DNA from 2 places in the Paracandidimonas lactea genome. Region 1 is predicted to be linked to the other one. Evidence: predicted binding sites of a transcription regulator. Region 1 holds the regulator's gene; the other holds the start of a gene.
What was found. Region 1 encodes LexA, which represses DNA repair genes until DNA is damaged. Its sites were predicted from a motif close to ACTGTATNNNNATACAGT; they were not measured.

Region 1 (9,044 bases):
CGCAAGAGATCAAGACTTTCCTTGATGGCTACGTCATTGGCCAGGACATCCCCAAGCGCAATCTGGCGGTGGCGGTGTACAACCACTACAAGCGTATTCGCTACGGGCAGGTCAAGGGCGACGACGTCGAGCTCTCCAAAAGCAATATCCTGCTGATTGGCCCCACTGGCTCGGGCAAGACGCTGCTGGCCCAGACGCTTGCGCGTATGCTGGACGTGCCCTTCGTGATGGCCGATGCCACCACGTTGACCGAAGCCGGCTACGTGGGTGAAGACGTCGAAAACATCATCCAGAAGCTGCTGCAGAACTGCAACTACGATGTCGAGAAGGCGCAGCGCGCCATTATCTACATCGACGAAATCGACAAAATCTCGCGCAAGGCCGATAACCCGTCCATCACGCGCGACGTCTCAGGCGAAGGCGTGCAGCAGGCGCTGCTCAAGCTCATCGAAGGTACGGTTGCATCGGTGCCTCCGCAAGGTGGCCGCAAGCATCCCAACCAAGACTTCGTTCAGGTTGATACCACCAATATCCTGTTCATCGTGGGCGGCGCCTTCGACGGGCTCGAAAAAATCATCCGCGACCGCACCGAGCGCTCCGGTATTGGTTTTTCGGCCTCCGTGCGTGCCAAGACCGAGCGCGGCGTGGGTGAGCTTTTCGCCGAGGCCGAGCCTGAAGACCTCATCAAGTTCGGTCTTATCCCCGAACTCGTCGGTCGCTTGCCGGTTGTAGCCACGCTCGAGGAGCTCCAGGAGGACACCCTGGTGCGTATCCTCACCGAGCCCAAAAACTCCCTGATCAAGCAGTTTCAGAAACTGTTTGAAATGGAAGATGTCGAGCTCGACGTCCGTCCCGCGGCCTTGGCGGCTATTGCCAAGCGCGCGATCAAGCGTCGTACCGGCGCCCGGGGCCTGCGTTCCATCGTCGAACAAGCCTTGCTGGGTACGATGTACGAACTTCCATCCCGGAAGAACGTCAAACGCGTAGTGCTGGATGAAAACGCTGTCTCGGGTACCGGCACGCCCATGCTCATTTATGCGGATGACGCCGACGAAGAGGGCGCCGAACAGCGGCCTCCCGTCAAAAAGCTGAAGGACGCGGCGGCATAGGGTTTGTTCGCTACGTCTTTTCGCATGCAGGCATGTATGCTTAACCTTGAAAACCTGGCAGTCGCCACCATTTATACCTACAGGTAGAGCTGAAAAGGGAGGCCCCGGCTTCCCTTTTTTTCTCAAGGTAAAAATTTAAGGAAATTACTATGTCTGCGAGCCAGATTCTCACCGCCGAACCTACGGAACTCCCACTGTTGCCCCTGCGCGACGTGGTTGTGTTTCCGCACATGGTGATTCCGTTGTTTGTTGGTCGTCCGCGTTCCATCAAAGCCCTTGAGTTGGCGATGGAAGCCGGCAACAACATTATGCTGGTGGCGCAGAAGTCTGCCGGCAAGGATGATCCCAGCCCTGAAGATCTCTACGAAATCGGCTGTGCGGCCAGCATCCTGCAGATGCTGAAGCTCCCCGACGGCACGGTGAAAGTGCTGGTCGAGGGCGTACAGCGCGCCCGCATCCAGAAGGTTACCGACGCTGACACGCATTTCATGTCGGTCGTTACCGCCATTGAGGCTGAAGAAGGCGAGGGCGCCGAGTCCGAGGCCCTGCGCCGCGCCGTGGTGGCGCAATTCGAGCAATACGTCAAACTCAACAAAAAGATTCCTCAGGAAATCCTTACCTCGCTCACTGGCATCGACGACGCCGGTCGCCTGGCCGACACCATTGCCGCGCACCTGCCGCTCAAGCTCGAACAGAAGCAGGAAATGCTCGAAGTCACCGGCACCGCCGGTCGGCTCGAAAAACTGCTGTCGCAGCTCGAATCCGAAATCGACATCCTCCAGGTCGAGAAGCGCATTCGTGGCCGCGTCAAGAAGCAGATGGAGAAGAGCCAGCGCGACTACTACCTGAACGAACAAGTCAAGGCCATCCAGAAGGAGTTGGGCGAGGGCGAAGAGGGCGCCGACATCGAGGAACTCGAAAAGAAGATCGAGGCTGCCCACCTGCCCAAAGAGGCACGCAAGAAAGCCGATTCCGAACTCAAGAAGCTCAAGCTCATGTCGCCCATGTCAGCCGAGGCGACTGTGGTGCGCAACTACATCGATACGCTCATCGGCCTGCCGTGGCGCAAGAAGAGCCGCATCAACAACTCCATTTCCAATGCCGAGCAAGTATTGGACGCGGATCATTACGGCCTTGAAAAGGTCAAGGAACGCATCGTCGAATACCTGGCCGTGCAGCAACGTGTCGACAAGCTGAAAGCGCCTATTTTGTGTCTGGTTGGCCCTCCGGGCGTTGGCAAGACGTCGCTGGGCCAGTCTATTGCCCGTGCCACAAACCGCAAGTTCGTGCGCATGGCGCTGGGCGGCGTGCGCGATGAGGCCGAGATCCGTGGCCACCGCCGCACCTATATCGGTTCCATGCCGGGCAAGATACTGCAGAACATGTCCAAGGTTGCAGTGCGCAATCCGCTGTTCCTGCTCGACGAAATCGACAAGATCGGTGCGGATTTCCGCGGCGATCCCTCGTCGGCCCTGCTTGAGGTGCTTGATCCCGAACAGAACCACACCTTTCAGGATCACTACATCGAGGTCGACTTCGACCTGTCCGATGTCATGTTCGTGGCAACCAGCAACACGCTGAACATTCCGCCGGCCCTGCTGGACCGCATGGAGGTTATTCGCCTCTCGGGTTATACCGAAGACGAGAAGGTTCATATCGCTTTTGACCACCTGCTGCCCAAGCTCATGAAGAACAACGGCGTACTGGAAGGCGAGCTCGAGATCCAGGAACCGGCCATCCGCGACATCGTGCGTTATTACACCCGCGAAGCGGGGGTGCGCGCGCTCGAACGCGAGATCAGCAAAATCTGCCGCAAGGTTGTCAAGCAGCAGTTGGGCAAAAATGTTGCCGCGGGCAAGGGGCCCAAGGCGGCGCCGGCGCAGGTTGCCGAGCAAGTGGTGGTGACCGCTGAGAACCTCAACGACTTTCTGGGCGTGCGTCGCTACAGCTTCGGTCATGCCGAGAAAGAAAACAAGATCGGTCAGGTAACAGGCCTGGCCTGGACGGAGGTTGGCGGCGATCTGCTCACCATCGAAGTTGCCGATATGCCCGGTAAGGGTGTCGTGCTGCGCACCGGCTCGCTGGGCGATGTCATGAAAGAGTCCGTCGAGGCGGCCCGCACGGTGGTACGTGCGCGTGCGCAGAAGTGGGGCATCCCCAACACGGCATTCGAAAAGCGCGACTTGCACGTGCACTTCCCCGAGGGCGCCACACCTAAAGACGGCCCTTCGGCGGGTATCGCCATCACCACCGCCATGGTGTCCGCGCTTACCGGCATACCCGTGCGGGCCGATGTGGCCATGACCGGCGAGATCACCCTGCGCGGTGAAGTACTGGGTATTGGCGGCCTGAAGGAAAAGCTGCTGGCTGCGCACCGCGGTGGCATCAAGACAGTGATGATCCCGGAAGAAAACGTGAAGGATCTCGCCGAGATCCCGGATAACGTCAAGAACCACCTTGAGATCATCCCTGTACGCTGGATCGACCGCGTGCTCGAAGTGGCGTTGCAGAACATGCCCACGCCCCTGTCAGACGAAGAGGTTGCGCGCCTGGCCGCCGAAGCGGTGGCCACCGCCAAGCCTGGATCGGGCGACAACGCCGACGGCCTGCGTCATTGATGCAGTTGCCGGCAACCGGGAGGTACGTATGTCCCGGTTGCCGCGCTGACGCCACGCGTTGGTCTGGTAAACCGAGCGGTTAAACAAAAAAGGCTGGGCTCTGTACTGAACAAGCGCAGCCTTTTTTGTTTGTGTTTGATGTGCCGACGATAGCGACAGTGAAAGGTGTGTTTGTGCTCGCCGTCGTATTGCGGCGTGGTGCCCAGGCCTTAATGCAAAGGTGTACTGCGAATCAGGCCTACTGCGATGCCTTCGAGGGTGAAGTCGTCGTCGGGGGTGACGATAATCGGTTGGAAATCGGGGTTTTCGGGTAGGAGTTCGATGCGCTGGCCGGAGCGGGAAAAGCGCTTGACGGTGACGTCGTCGCCGATGCGTGCGACGACGATTTGGCCATTGCGAGCTTCGGGGGCCTTGCGCACGGCGAGCAGGTCGCCGTCGAGGATGCCGACGTCGCGCATGCTGGCGCCGCGCACGCGCAGGAGGTAATCGGGCGTTTGGGTGAACAGGGCGGGCTCGATGCCGACTTCGCGTTCGACGTGCTCCGCCGCAAGAATGGGGTTGCCGGCGGCTACGCGGCCAACGATGGGAATGAGCAGTTGCCCCGCACCGGGCAGCGCCTCGGGTGCGACGGCTGGGTGGGAGGCACCAGCCAGGCCCAGCAGGCGAATGCCGCGGGAGGCGCCTGCGGTGAGCTCGATGGCACCCTTGCGGGCCAGAGCCTTGAGGTGGTCTTCGGCCGCATTGGCGGACCTGAAGCCGAGCGCGCGGGCGATTTCGGCCCGGGTAGGAGGGAAGCCGGTACGGGAGATTTCGCTGCGGATGAGATCGAGGATCTGCTGCTGGCGAGCGGTGAGTTTGATGGCCATGACTACCCTGACTGTATTTATATACAGGTAGGGATTCTGCAGCAATTCGGGGAAAAGATCAAGGCTGCGCCGTGGCCGGCGCGGATGGCGCGGCCACGGCGAGCAACGGTTGTGCTTACAGCACTGCCGCGATGGACTTGGCGACGTAGTCGATGTTGCGGCTGTTGAGCGCGGCGACGCAGATGCGGCCGCTGGCCACAGCGTATACGCCGTGTTCGTCGCGCAGTCGGTCGACCTGCTGCGACGTGAGACCGGAGTACGAGAACATGCCACGCTGGGCTAGCACGAAGCTGAAGTCTTGCTGCACACCGTTGGCCTTGAGTTTTTCGACCAGTTGCGCACGCATGGTGCGGATACGGTCGCGCATGCCGGCCAGTTCTTGTGTCCATGAGGCAAAGAGCTCAGGCGTATTCAGCACCGACGACACTACCATGCCGCCATGGGTGGGCGGGTTGGAGTAGTTGGTGCGGATGACGCGCTTGAGCTGGCTGAGCACGCGGACGGACTCTTCGCGTGAGGAGCAGATGAGCGTGAGGGCGCCGACGCGTTCGCCGTATAGCGAAAAGGACTTGGAGAACGAAGAACTGACCAGCATGGTGACATCGCGCTGAGCGAACATACGAACCACGGCGGCGTCTTCTTCCAGGCCGTCGCCGAAGCCCTGGTAGGCGATATCGAGGAAGGGAACCAGATTGTGTTCACGCACGACATCGGCGATTTGTTCCCACTGAGCGAAGGTGGGATCGACACCGGTGGGGTTATGGCAGCACGCATGGAGCACAACAATGGTTTTCGCGGGCAGTGCGCGCAGGGCGGCCAGCATGCCGTCGAAATCCAGACCGTGGGTGGCCGCGTTGTAGTAGGGGTAGGTTTCGACAGTGAAACCAGCGGCCTCGAACAGCGCGCGGTGGTTTTCCCAACTGGGGTTGCTGATCACGACCTTGGAAGCGGGCAGCAGGCGCTTGAGGAAATCGGCGCCGATCTTGAGTGCGCCGGTGCCCCCCAGGCTCTGGGCTGTCAGGACGCGGCCGGACGACAGCAGGGGAGAATCCTTGCCCAGCAGCAATGTTTGTGCGCCGGTGTTGTAGCCAGGGATGCCTTCGATGGGCAGGTAGCCGCGCGCTGCATGGGCGGCGACGCGGGCTTCTTCTGCCTTGCGTACCGCGGCCAGCAGGGGGATACGGCCTTCGTCATCGTAGTACACGCCAACGCCGAGGTTCACCTTGTTGGAACGGGTGTCGGCGTTATATTGTTCGTTGAGGCCGAGAATCGGGTCGCGCGGTGCGAGTTCGACGGAATCGAAAAGGGTTGTCATGGCTTGGATGTGGGCTGAGAGTGGGAGAGAGGCAATGCGGGCCGGCCGAAGCCGGGTTGTTTATCTGCACAATGCGCGAGCCATGCTGCCGCCGGTGAAGCATCGAGCGGCGCGCCAGCCCTTGCTGCGCAAGCTTGAAGTAATTTTTTTCAATAATGTGATAATAAGGGGTTTACCCTTACAGTGTCCAGTGTTACAGGTTCAGGCATGAACGCACCCGCACCCGGTTTCATCGAATACCCGGACAGCCCTTTCAAGCTGTACCAACCCTATCCGCCCGCGGGCGATCAGCCGGGCGCGATTGATGCTCTGGTCGAGGGGCTCAACGATGGCCTGATGTATCAGACGTTGCTGGGCGTCACGGGTTCTGGCAAGACCTATACCATGGCCAATGTGATTGCGCGCTGCGGGCGTCCGGCGCTCGTGCTGGCACCCAACAAGACGCTGGCCGCGCAGTTGTATGCCGAGATGCGCGAGTTCTTCCCGCGCAACGCAGTGGAATACTTCGTGTCGTACTACGATTATTACCAGCCCGAGGCCTACGTCCCGACGCGTGATTTGTTCATCGAGAAAGACTCGTCCATCAACGAGCATATCGAGCAGATGCGGCTGTCTGCCACCAAAAGTCTGCTGGAACGGCCGGACACGGTGATCGTCGGCACGGTGTCCTGCATATACGGAATCGGCAATCCGGGCGACTACCACGCCATGGTGCTTACCTTGCGCACGGGCGACCGCATCCCCCGCCAGGAACTCCTGGGCAGGCTGGTTGCCATGCAATACGAGCGCAACGATGTAGAGTTTGCCCGCGGGCATTTTCGTGCCCGTGGCGAGGTCGTCGACGTATTCCCCGCAGAACATGCCGAGTTGGCGCTGCGCATCACCATGTTCGACGACGAAATCGAATCGCTGGATATGTTCGATCCCCTTACCGGCAAGGTGCGGCACGCCGTGCCCCGCTTTACTGTGTTCCCTAGTTCGCATTATGTGACCCCGCGCGAAACCGTACTGCGGGCGATCGAAACGATCAAACAGGAACTGCGCGAGCGCCTTGCCCAGTTGGTGGCCGACAACAAGTTGGTCGAGGCCCAGCGCCTGGAGCAGCGCACCCGTTTTGATCTCGAGATGCTGCAGGAGTTGGGCTTTTGTAAGGGCATCGAAAACTATTCGCGGCATTTGTCGGGTGCGGCGCCGGGCGAGCCGCCGCCCACGCTGATCGACTATCTGCCCGCCAATGCCCTGATGTTTATCGATGAAAGCCATGTCACCATGGGGCAGTTGAGCGCCATGTACCGGGGCGACCGTTCGCGCAAATCCACACTGGTGCAATTTGGGTTCCGCCTGCCTTCGGCCATGGATAACCGGCCGCTGCAGCTTGAAGAATTCGAGCATCGGATGCGTCAATGTATATTTGTCTCCGCGACACCGGCCGCCTATGAAAAGGAGCACACCGACAATGTGGTGGAGCAGGTGGTGCGGCCCACCGGCCTGGTCGATCCCGAAGTCGAAGTGCGGCCGGCGCAGACGCAGGTGGACGACCTCCTGGGCGAGATCAGGCTGCGTGTTCAGGCAGGTGATCGGGTGCTGGTCACCACGCTTACCAAGCGCATGGCCGAAGACCTCACGGATTACCTCTCAGAGAACGGCCTGAAGGTGCGCTACCTGCATTCGGACATCGATACGGTCGAGCGTGTGGAGATCATCCGTGATTTGCGGCTGGGTGTGTTCGATGTGTTGGTGGGGATCAACCTGTTGCGCGAGGGCCTGGATATCCCCGAGGTGTCGCTGGTCGCGATTCTCGATGCCGACAAAGAAGGGTTTCTGCGTTCCGAGCGCAGCCTGATCCAGACGATAGGGCGCGCGGCCCGCAACCTGAATGGCCGCGCGATCCTGTATGCCGACCGCATCACCGATTCAATGCGTCGCGCCATGGACGAAACCGAACGGCGGCGGACCAAGCAGCTTGCCTTTAACGTGCAACACGGTATCACTGCGCGTGGTGTCAGCAAGGCGGTGCGCGAACTGATCGACGGTGTGATGGCTGTTCCCGCGCCCAGCGCGGCCGATGATATCCCGGCCGAGGTGCTGCGTGATGACAAGGCGCTCGCGCGTGAGATCAAGCGGCTGACCGCCTTGATGATGGATCACGCCCGAAACCTGGAATTTGAGCAGGCAGCTGCGGCGCGTGATGCGCTCAATCGCCTCAAAGAGCGCGCCCTGATGTCGTAAGGCGTTAGGGTGGGCAGGCAGAAGCCGGCCACCGGCCCGATTTGCGATATCTTGCCGCGCACAGGCATGCCGCATGCTGCCCCTCGTGCTCAATTGTTGGAAATTGCCAACAATTGAAATGGCAGTTCATCGTCCTGTAACAGCTTTTGCTGGATTCTTATATTAGTTTTATTGCATTCGCCTGACCTAGGGTTTACCATAACCACTTCAAGGCTTTCAGGGTTTGCCCGGCATTTATGCTGCGCCGCATGATTTGTGGCTCGGCACACCGAGTCGGATGCGAAAACCGGTTCGCCGCCACAGCTTTCGTGGCCGCTAAACCATTTGTACGTTTGGCTTTTCACGCATTGTCAACAGGAAAGTGCGGGCCTTTTGCCGCACGCAAAAATGCTTGCCATACAGCGGGTTTTCCCGCACACTCACGCCTATTATGACTAAGGTACTTTTCGTTTGCATGGGTAATATCTGTCGCTCGCCGAGCGCAGAGGGTGTCTTCCGCCATATGGTCGATGAGGCGGGCCTCTCTGGCGTCATCGGCGTAGATTCGGCGGGCACCCACGGCTTCCATATCGGGGAAGCCCCCGACGCACGCGCACAAGCGGCCGGGCGCAAGCGCGGTTACGAGTTGTCCCACTGCGTGGCGCGTCAGGTTACTGCCGAAGACTTCCGCGAGTTCGATCTTATCCTGGCCATGGACTGGGAAAATCTTTCCGCATTGCAGCAGCAATGCCCCAAGATCTATCAGCATAAGCTGATGCTGCTCATGCGTTTCTCAAACGAGTACGAAGAAGCAACGGTGCCAGATCCCTACTATGGTGGCCCCGAGGCATTCAACAAAGTGCTCGACTACCTCGAAGACGCCTGTCAGGGCGTACTCGAGCTGGTGCGCAAACGCGCGTTGCAGTAT
Region 2 (9,044 bases), on a different contig from region 1:
GTGTCATGATGCGCATATTGACCACAACATACGGGCTGTCGGTGAGCTCGATGCCGATATGCGAAATGGGCGAACCCAACGGGCCCATCGAAAATGGCACCACATACATGGTGCGCCCGCGCATGCAGCCCTGGAATAACCCGTCGAGCGTCTGGCGCATTTCGTTGGGTGCGGCCCAGTTGTTGGTGGGGCCCGCGTCTTCTTTGCGCTCGGAGCAAATGAAGGTACGGTCTTCCACACGTGCGACATCGGAGGGCGAGGACCATGCGAGATAAGAGTTGGGCCGCTTGGCCGGATTCAGGCGCGTCAGGGTGCCTGATTTAACCATCTGGGCGCACAATGCGTCGTATTCTTCCTGAGAGCCGTCGCACCATACAATGCGGTCCGGCTCAGTCAGTTCGGCCACCCGGCTCACCCACTCTACCAAGCCTTTGTGCCGTACGTGCTCGGGCGCCGTCTGGCCCGTCAGATTGTCTTCGGATCGCATTTGCTGAATCTCCATGTCGTGATTGTCCGATATATACGAAAACGTTATTCTTGATCGCGTGGCATGAGCGGTAAAGCGGGCCTGGCAGCCGCCCTGCGTATACCATCCAGCCACGCGTGCAGGCGATCCATTAGCGCTAAAACACACCGAATAGCTGGAGCCACGCTGGTTAATCACTAATCATAGCCTTGTGCAATGCATCGCGCACGGCAACTGAAGTCGCGGGCGTCGGCAGCTTCTTGCGCTTGCCTATATACTCATACGTTTTTGCGATTGCGCGACAAATTTGACGCGTTTTGCAAAATTTTGTGGCATGCGCACGCTGGCGCGTGCCATCAACCTGCCACCGCGGGCCCTGGCGCCGGCGGCGGCATCGCCGCGGCTGGCGCTGTCCCGCCTGCCGTATATCCGCCACAGCCGGCATCGTGCCGGCGTATTGGGCTTTCCGTGTGCCTGACCTTGGCGCAGACGTCTTTTCACCAAGGAGCATTGACATGCAGGGCCTGCACCTGACCGCAGATCTTTACCATTGCGCATGCAATCCCGCGCTGCTCACCGACGCAGCGCCCCTGGCCGAGCTTTGCCGCCGGCTAACGCTAGATGCCGGCCTGACACTGGTCGCCGACAAATGGCATACCTTTCCCGATTTTCAGGGCGAGCCGGGCGGTGTAACCGGTATGCTGCTGCTGGCCGAATCCCACCTCGCCCTGCATACTTGGCCCGAGCGCGGCGGTGTAACACTCGATGTGTATGTATGCAACTTCATGGGTGACAACTCCGCCAAGGCCGAACAACTGCTTGAAACACTGCTGGCCGCGTTCAAGCCGGCCAGCCTGCAGCGCGGCCGCCTGATGCGCGGCGACGAAAACGGCCCGCACGAAACCATCCCAGAGGGTGCCTCTGCGCCGCAGGTACAGCCGCCCGGGATTGTGCTCGAACATACCAATGCCGATAGCGTATACGGCTTTCGCTTCAACCGCCGTGTGCTGTCGCGCCAGACGCCTTACCAGCACCTTGAGCTGCTGCAATCGCCCGAATTGGGCCTGACGCTCAAACTGGACGATCACTTCATGACGTCTGAAGCCGACGAGTTCTTCTATCACGAGGCGATGGTGCATCCGGCCGCCACGGCGCACCCCGATCCACGCAACGCCCTGATCATCGGCGGCGGTGACGGCGGTGCGCTCGAAGAGTTGCTCAAGCATGCGGGCATCGAATCCATCACCCTGGTTGAGCTCGACGGCGACGTTGTCGACGTGGCGCGCGAGCATTTGCGCGCCATCAATCACGGCGCGCTGGACGATCCGCGCGTCACCGTGCACATACAAGACGGCGCCCGCTATTTGGCCGATTGCGTCAATTCCGGTGCTGCATTCGACCTCATCCTGCTGGATCTCACCGACCCCGAAACGCCAGCCGGCCCGCTTTATACGCACGAATTCTTCGCCCTGTGCGAACGCGTGCTCGCACCCGGCGGCGCAATGGCACTGCATCTTGGCACCCCCTTCCACGAGCCCGAACAAGTGCGTGGCCTGGCTGCCAGCCTGGCGGGCGTATTCGACCAAGTACACGCTTACGGGCTGCATATCCCCCTGTACGGCACGTACTGGGCGCTGGCGGTGGTGTCCAACACGCTAAACCCGCGCGAGATACCGGCTGCCGTTATCGAACAGCGGCTGATCGACCGCGGCATTGGGGCACTGCAATACTACAACGCCGACATCCACGGCGCACTGTTCGCATTGCCTAACTATTACCGGGCGCTGCTTCCCGCACCGGCGCCAATCGCCGCCACAAACTAAGTGGCGTGAAGGCACGGCGCGGCCAGGCCGGTGAGTGGCAAATGTTCATTCGCCGGCCGTCACCTCCGGATCTGCCGCCAGCCACAGCGTGAAGCGCTTCAGTGTGCGCTGGCGCGCTTTCGCGTGATCAACCACCGGTTCGGGGTACGTCTTGCCCAAATACACGCCACACGCGGCAAGGTCGGCCGGCTTCATGGCTGCCGGAAAGTGGACGTGCTTGTCTGGTATACGGCTCAATTCCGGTAGATAGCGACGAATAAAGAGCCCTTGCGGGTCGAACTTCTGCGACTGTGTCACAGGGTTGAAAATGCGAAACCAGGGCTGCGCATCGCAGCCCGTGGAAGCCGCCCACTGCCAACCGCCGTTGTTGGCCGCAAGATCATAGTCGTTCAGATGCTCGGCGAAATGCCGCTCACCCCAGCGCCAGTCTATACCCAGGTCTTTGGTCAGGAAGCTCGCCACCACCATGCGCAAACGATTATGCATATAGCCCGTCTGGTGCAATTGACGCATCGCTGCATCAACCAGCGGATAGCCTGTACGCGCTTCGCACCATGCCCGCCAAAGATCGGGGGCGTCGTCCCACTGCACACGGTCGTATGCGGGCCTGAACGAGTGCGTGACCACATGCGGGTGATGCCACAGGATCATGAAGTAGAAATCGCGCCACGCCAGCTCCGACAACCAGGTCTGCGCGCCCTCGCAGCCTTGCGCGGCCCGCGCTGCCGCCAACGCCGCCAGTTGCCTGACAGAAATGGTGCCAAAGCGTAAATGTACCGAGAGGTAGGACACCCCCTTGCGGCCAGGATAGTCGCGTGCCGTTTTGTAAGCCGCCATGCGCGGAATGAAGTCCCGCAGCAGTTGCTGGGCTCCTTGCATGCCGGTGGGCAAAGGCAACATGTGCAGGTTAGTGGGTAAAAAACCCAGATCTGCCAGTTTCGGCAGAGACTCCCCTGCCGGCGGGGCAGCCAGATGCCGGGCATAGCGATCCACCGGATAGGGCTTAAGCTGAAAGGCATCCAGCTTTTGCAGCCATGCTCGCTTGTAAGGCGTGAACACACTGTAAGGCTGCCCCTGTTGGGTCAGCACTTCGTCGCGATCCAGAAGTACCTGATCTTTATAGTCGCTGAACGCGATGCCCTGCCCGTGCAGCGCCTGCGCCACAGAGCGGTCGCGTGCGATGGCCTCGGGTTCGTAGTCGCGATTGACCAACACCTCGCGCACGCCGAGACTACGCGCCAACGTCACGATGCACGCCTGCGCCGGGCCATGACGCACAATCAAGCCGCCACCAGGCGCACCGCTACGCGCGGCAAGTTGGCGCAGCCCATCGTCCAGCGCCAGCACGCTTGCATGGATGAACGCAACGCGCCGATCCGTGCGGCTGGGCAGCACATCCAGAATCCCGGTGTCGAACACGAATACGCAATACACCCGTTCGAAGCGGCGCAGCGCGTGATACAGCGCGGCATTGTCATCACAGCGCAGATCGCGCCGCATCCACACCAGGGCACTTGCGGGTTTCACGAATCGAGTTCCCTCGTCTTCATAGGGTAAGCAGGTGGCACTGAAATCCGTCTACCGGCGGCATAGCGTCAAATCCATGCGCCGCCACGAACGCAGTACGCAGCAGCGTTGGTAATGATACCAACAGCCCCAGCGCCGCTACTCACCCCACAGACTGTCATCCCGATAGACATTCGCACCCGCCCGTCCTGCATACAAAAAAAGGCTCGCAATGCGCAATGCATTGCGAGCCCAACAACCTGACCTCTGTGGTCAGGCAGCACTGGCCTGTTACGGAGACTGTTACGCTACCGTAAGGCGGCTGCGCAAATGGGTCAACCCGCATTCCTCACTAGACGTAACGGACTCGGCTACTTGCCCGGCATAGCGCTACAACTCCTTAACATTGCCACTAAGCCAGTAACAGTCCCGTATCAAAAACCATGGTGCGGGACGCGGCGCGCTGCTGTTAAACTGGATATAAAACCAGCATCAATCTCCCATGCCCGCGCATCCTGTATTGCCCAATCCGTGGTATTACCTCAATAACTTCCAGTTCATGCTCGACTGGGTCTCCGCACGCTATCAAGGCCTGCTTGCGCCAGAAGAACAATCCTTTATCGCTGGATTCGCAGCACTTCCCAAACCGTCGCGCGGCCTGCTCGTACGCATGGTCATGCGCAAGGGCGATCTATTCCGGGCCAGCAAACTGGCCTACGCTGAGGTCGGCGATACGCAAGCAGCAGCAGCCCCGCTGCTGGCCCATGGCTGGCTTGTGCAAGATCCCGCGCTAACGGCCGACGAACTATTCCGCCTTCTTACCCGCACCGAGCTGGTTGAACTGCTAGGCGGCGCCTACGATGCCCTAAGCATCGTAGGCGCCGCCAAAGCCAGCCAGTGCAAAGTTATACGCGAACATTGGCCCGATCCGGGCACGCTGGCGCAATGGCAGGCCCGCGGCTGCGCGCCGGCCGGCGATGAGCGGGCGGTAGCAGCCTGCCCTACATCCAATGCCGCGGCGCGCATCGGCGCCGGCGTACCGCCGCACATCACATCCGGAGCTTTTCCAGACACCATCTATCGCGTCACACTGCTGGCATTGTGCGATCGCCTGCGCCTGATGTTCTTCGGCAATCTGCGGCAAGACTGGAGCGAATTCGTGCTGGCCGATCTGGGCCTGTATCGCTACGAGCAGGTTGCTTTTCCCGACGCAGCACGCGCCTTTGCCACCCGCCAGGACATCGACGATTACCTGCTGTTGCAGGGCTGCCGTGATGCACTCGACACCGCCGCCGATGACGACGCATGGGCCGATGCCTGTGCACAGATACCGGCTCTACCGTACGCGAACGAATGGCTAGAAAGCCGCCGCGCGCGGCTACTGTTTGCGGCCGGCCAGCAAGGCGAGCGTCGGCGACGGTGGCGCGGGGCGCTCGCCTGCTACAAAGCCAGCACCGACCCGGCAGCGCGCGCGCGCCGCATACGCGTGCTGGAGCAATTGGGCGAGCACGCCGATGCGCTTGCACTGGCTGCCCAGGCATTGCAACAACCCGCTTCCGAGGCCGAAGCACAGGCTGTAGGCAGGATGCTGCCGCGCTTGAGGCGATCTTGCGGGCACGTCAGCGAAAAGGCTTTTCCGCGGGCGGTACCGCCACGCCTGGACCTGGCGCTCGATCTCGCCGGCACACGCGTCGAAGAAGCGGTGCGCGCGCACCTGCACTGCGGCAATGCCCCGGCCTTTTATGTGGAAAACACGCTGCTCAATTCGCTGTTCGGCCTATTGTGCTGGGACGCAATCTTCGCCAGCGTGCCGGGCGCGTTCTTCCACCCTTACCAGCACGGCCCGGCCGATTTGCTGCGCACAGGGTTTCGCGAACGCCGCGCGGCCCAGTTCGAAGCCTGTCTGGCACTGCTGGACAACGGCCGCCATATCCAGGCCGTGCGCGGCACCTACCAGGCCAAGCGTGGCCTGCAATCGCCCTTCGTTTATTGGGATGCGCTCGACGACACGCTGCTCGACCTGGCTCTGCAGTGCATTCCGGCCAGTCACCTGCGCGCGGTGTTTGATCGCCTGCTCGAGAACATCCGCGACAACCGTTCCGGCCTTCCCGACCTGATCCAGTTCTGGCCCGGCACGCGGCGTTATCGCCTGATTGAAGTCAAGGGCCCTGGCGACCGCATTCAGGACAACCAAGCCCGCTGGCTGGCCTATTGCCAGGCGCAGGGCATCGACATCTGCGTTTGCCATGTACAGGCGCAGGCCACCGCATGAGCTACACGGTATCCGTGCGTGCACTGTGCGAATTCACCGCACGCGCGGGAGACCTTGACCTGCGCTTCACCCCTTCGCCCACAGCACTCGAAGGCATAGAGGGCCATGCCATCGTACGCGCCCGTCGGCCAGCGGGCTACGAACAAGAAGTGTTCCTGTCCGAAACCCTGGAACTGGGCAGCGCTGGCCATACCTTGATCGTACGCGGGCGCGCCGACGGCTATGCGCCGCTGTTGAACAGGCTGGAAGAAATCAAGACCCACCGGGGCGATGCGGACGCCATCCCCGCCAACCACCGCGCTCTGCACTGGGCGCAGGCCCGCATCTATGGCCACCTGATGTGCCGCACACGCGGGTTTGCCAGCATCAATCTTGCGCTGGTGTATTACGAACTGGACGAGGGTACAGAAACCCTGCTTACAGAAAGCTGGGCCGCCGATGCCTTAGCAGAGTACACCCAGGGCCTGTACCAGGCCTTTGCACGATGGGCACTGCAGGAAAGCCAACACCGTGTACTACGCGACGAAACACTTGACGGTTTGAAGTTCCCCTTTTCACACATGCGACCGGGCCAACGCCAACTTGCCGAAGCCGTCTACAAAACCACGGTGCAGTCGCGGCGCCTGCTGGCCCAGGCACCCACTGGCGTCGGCAAAACACTAGGCACGCTGTTTCCCATGCTGAAAGCTGCGCCGCGCACAAGCCTGGACGCGGTCTACTTTCTTACCGCCAAGACATCGGGCCGCCAACTGGCGCTGGACAGCCTGGCCCAACTGCTGGGCACACGCGACGCCAATGAAACGCGACCTCCCGGCGTGCGTGTGCTCGAGCTCGCCGCGCGCGAAAAAACCTGCGAGCATCCCGGCAAGGCCTGCCACGGCGACGACTGCCCGCTGGCGCGCGGCTTCTACGACCGCCTTCCAGCGGCGCGCGATGAAGCCGTGGTGCACGGCTGGCTTGATCGCCCTGCCCTGCGTCGCATTGCGCTGGCGCACGGCATCTGCCCCTATTGGCTCAGCCATGATTTGGCGCAATGGGCAGACGTCGTGGTGGGCGATTACAACTACTATTTCGACACCAGCGCCCTGTTGCGCGGGTTGGCCTTGCAGCGGCAATGGCGCGTGGGCCTGTTGGTGGACGAGGCCCATAACCTGGTCGACCGCGCCTGCGCCATGTACAGCGCAAGCCTGCGTCTGCCCACTTTGCGCGCCGCCCGCGCGGGTGCCACACCGGCCTTGCGGCGCACGCTTGACGCCGTGCTGCGCGCCTGGCGCGACGCGTTTGGCGGCCAAGAGCAGGGCTGGCAGGCTTACGACACGCTGCCCGCCAAGCTGCTCACTACACTGCAGGCGGCCAGTGCTACGCTGGGTGAGCACCTGAGCAACCCTGCCCCGCCGGGCAGCCTGTTCACGCACCACGACACCGGCGCCGAGCTGCAGCAGTTGCACTTCGATCTGGTCCATTTTCTGCGCCTGGCTGACACCTTCGGCGCGCATTCCGTGCTGGATCTCACCATCGATGTTGCGATGGCTGGCATCGACGGCGCATACACCAAGCGCACGCCCGCCATATCTGGCGCGCCAATGCGCTCATCCAGGCTGCCGAACGCCCCCGCCGACGCCGCGCGCGAGCCGACTCGCGCCGGTGCGCACAGGCCATCTTGCAATGAAACGCTGACGCTGCGCAATATGGTGCCAGCGCCCTATCTGGCGCCCAGCTTCCAAGCCTGCTATGCAGCGGTGCTGTTTTCCGCCACGTTGGCGCCCTGGGATTTCTACCGTGACGTGCTCGGGCTGCCCGACGACACGGCCTGGCAGGATGCCGACTCCCCTTTCCAGCCGCATCAACTGCAGGTGCGCATCGCGCACAACATATCCACCCGCTACAACGACCGCGCCCGTTCCGTGGCTCCCATCACGCGCCTGATCGCGGAACAATTTATCAACCGGCCCGGCAATTACCTGAGCTATTTCAGCAGCTTCGACTACCTGGACCAAGTGGCCGCCTACTTTGCGCGCGCCTACCCAGACATCCCCTTCTGGCTGCAAGCGAGAGGCATGGATGAGGCGGCACGCAGCGCCTTTCTGCAGCGCTTCGCGCACGACGGCCAGGGCATAGGCTTCGCGGTGCTGGGCGGGGCCTTCTCCGAGGGCGTGGACCTGCCTGGCAGCCGCCTCATCGGCGCCTTCATCTCCACCCTGGGCCTGCCACAGTTCAACGCAATCAACTCTCGGCGCCAGCAATGCATGCAGGCCCTGTTTGGCGAAGGCCGCGCCTACGACTACACCTATCTTTATCCTGGCCTGCGCAAAGTCGTGCAGGCCGCAGGACGTGTAATCCGCTCCACCACCGACCAAGGCGTCGTGCACCTGATCGACGACCGCTACGGCCAACCCCACATCCAGGCCCTGCTGCCCGGCTGGTGGGCCATCCGCTGACGCGCCACCGCGCCATGCCGCGGCCTGGCCCCCCCCGTGCTCTGCCGCCTCCTGCTCCTGCACCGGCCTGCTCCTGCACCAGCCTGCTCCCGCGCCGGGCGGTCTCTGCGCCTCTTGTTACCATCGACACCACCCGGCCTTTTCCACACGCACGATATGGTTCCCCACGGCTGACGCGGCGCGCTTGTCTACAATTATTTCCGACCGTTCCACTCGGGATTTTGTTCACAAGGAGCTCCCATGTCCGCAACCGGCCTGCCCATCTTCTCTGAAGCCGTCTACCCCTTCGATGCGCGCGGCGTTGCCAAACGCTTTCGCCACGCTGCCATCTTCGGCGCACTGTCCGCCCTTCAGCCAGGCGAAACCATGCGCTTTTGCAACGACCACGACCCGCTCCCGCTACTGCAACAATTACAGGGCCACTTTGGCGATGCCATTCGCATCGAATACCTTTCGCGCAACCCTGGCGAGATCGTCATCGACTTCCATATCGTCGAGTAAACCGGGCCCCACGCCCGGCCGGAGCATCACGCACGGCG

Region 2: LOL23_RS14995 (VRR-NUC domain-containing protein) is a predicted target of LexA. The motif match lies at 4,269-4,286, and genes of this name have one in related genera.

The regions. Positions count from the first base shown of each region.
Region 1 covers NZ_JAJJOZ010000001.1:710,340-719,383, reverse strand. The annotation lists gene clpX (ATP-dependent Clp protease ATP-binding subunit ClpX) at 1-1,109, shown strand, start outside; gene lon (endopeptidase La) at 1,259-3,727, shown strand; gene lexA (transcriptional repressor LexA) at 3,937-4,593, opposite strand; gene LOL23_RS03330 (amino acid aminotransferase) at 4,709-5,908, opposite strand; gene uvrB (excinuclease ABC subunit UvrB) at 6,116-8,137, shown strand; gene LOL23_RS03320 (low molecular weight protein-tyrosine-phosphatase) at 8,565-9,044, shown strand, end outside.
Region 2 covers NZ_JAJJOZ010000008.1:160,676-169,719, reverse strand. The annotation lists gene LOL23_RS15010 (phosphoenolpyruvate carboxykinase (GTP)) at 1-487, opposite strand, end outside; gene speE (polyamine aminopropyltransferase) at 982-2,289, shown strand; gene LOL23_RS15000 (cryptochrome/photolyase family protein) at 2,335-3,789, opposite strand; gene LOL23_RS14995 (VRR-NUC domain-containing protein) at 4,298-6,067, shown strand; gene LOL23_RS14990 (ATP-dependent DNA helicase) at 6,064-8,505, shown strand; gene LOL23_RS14985 (DUF2249 domain-containing protein) at 8,746-9,006, shown strand.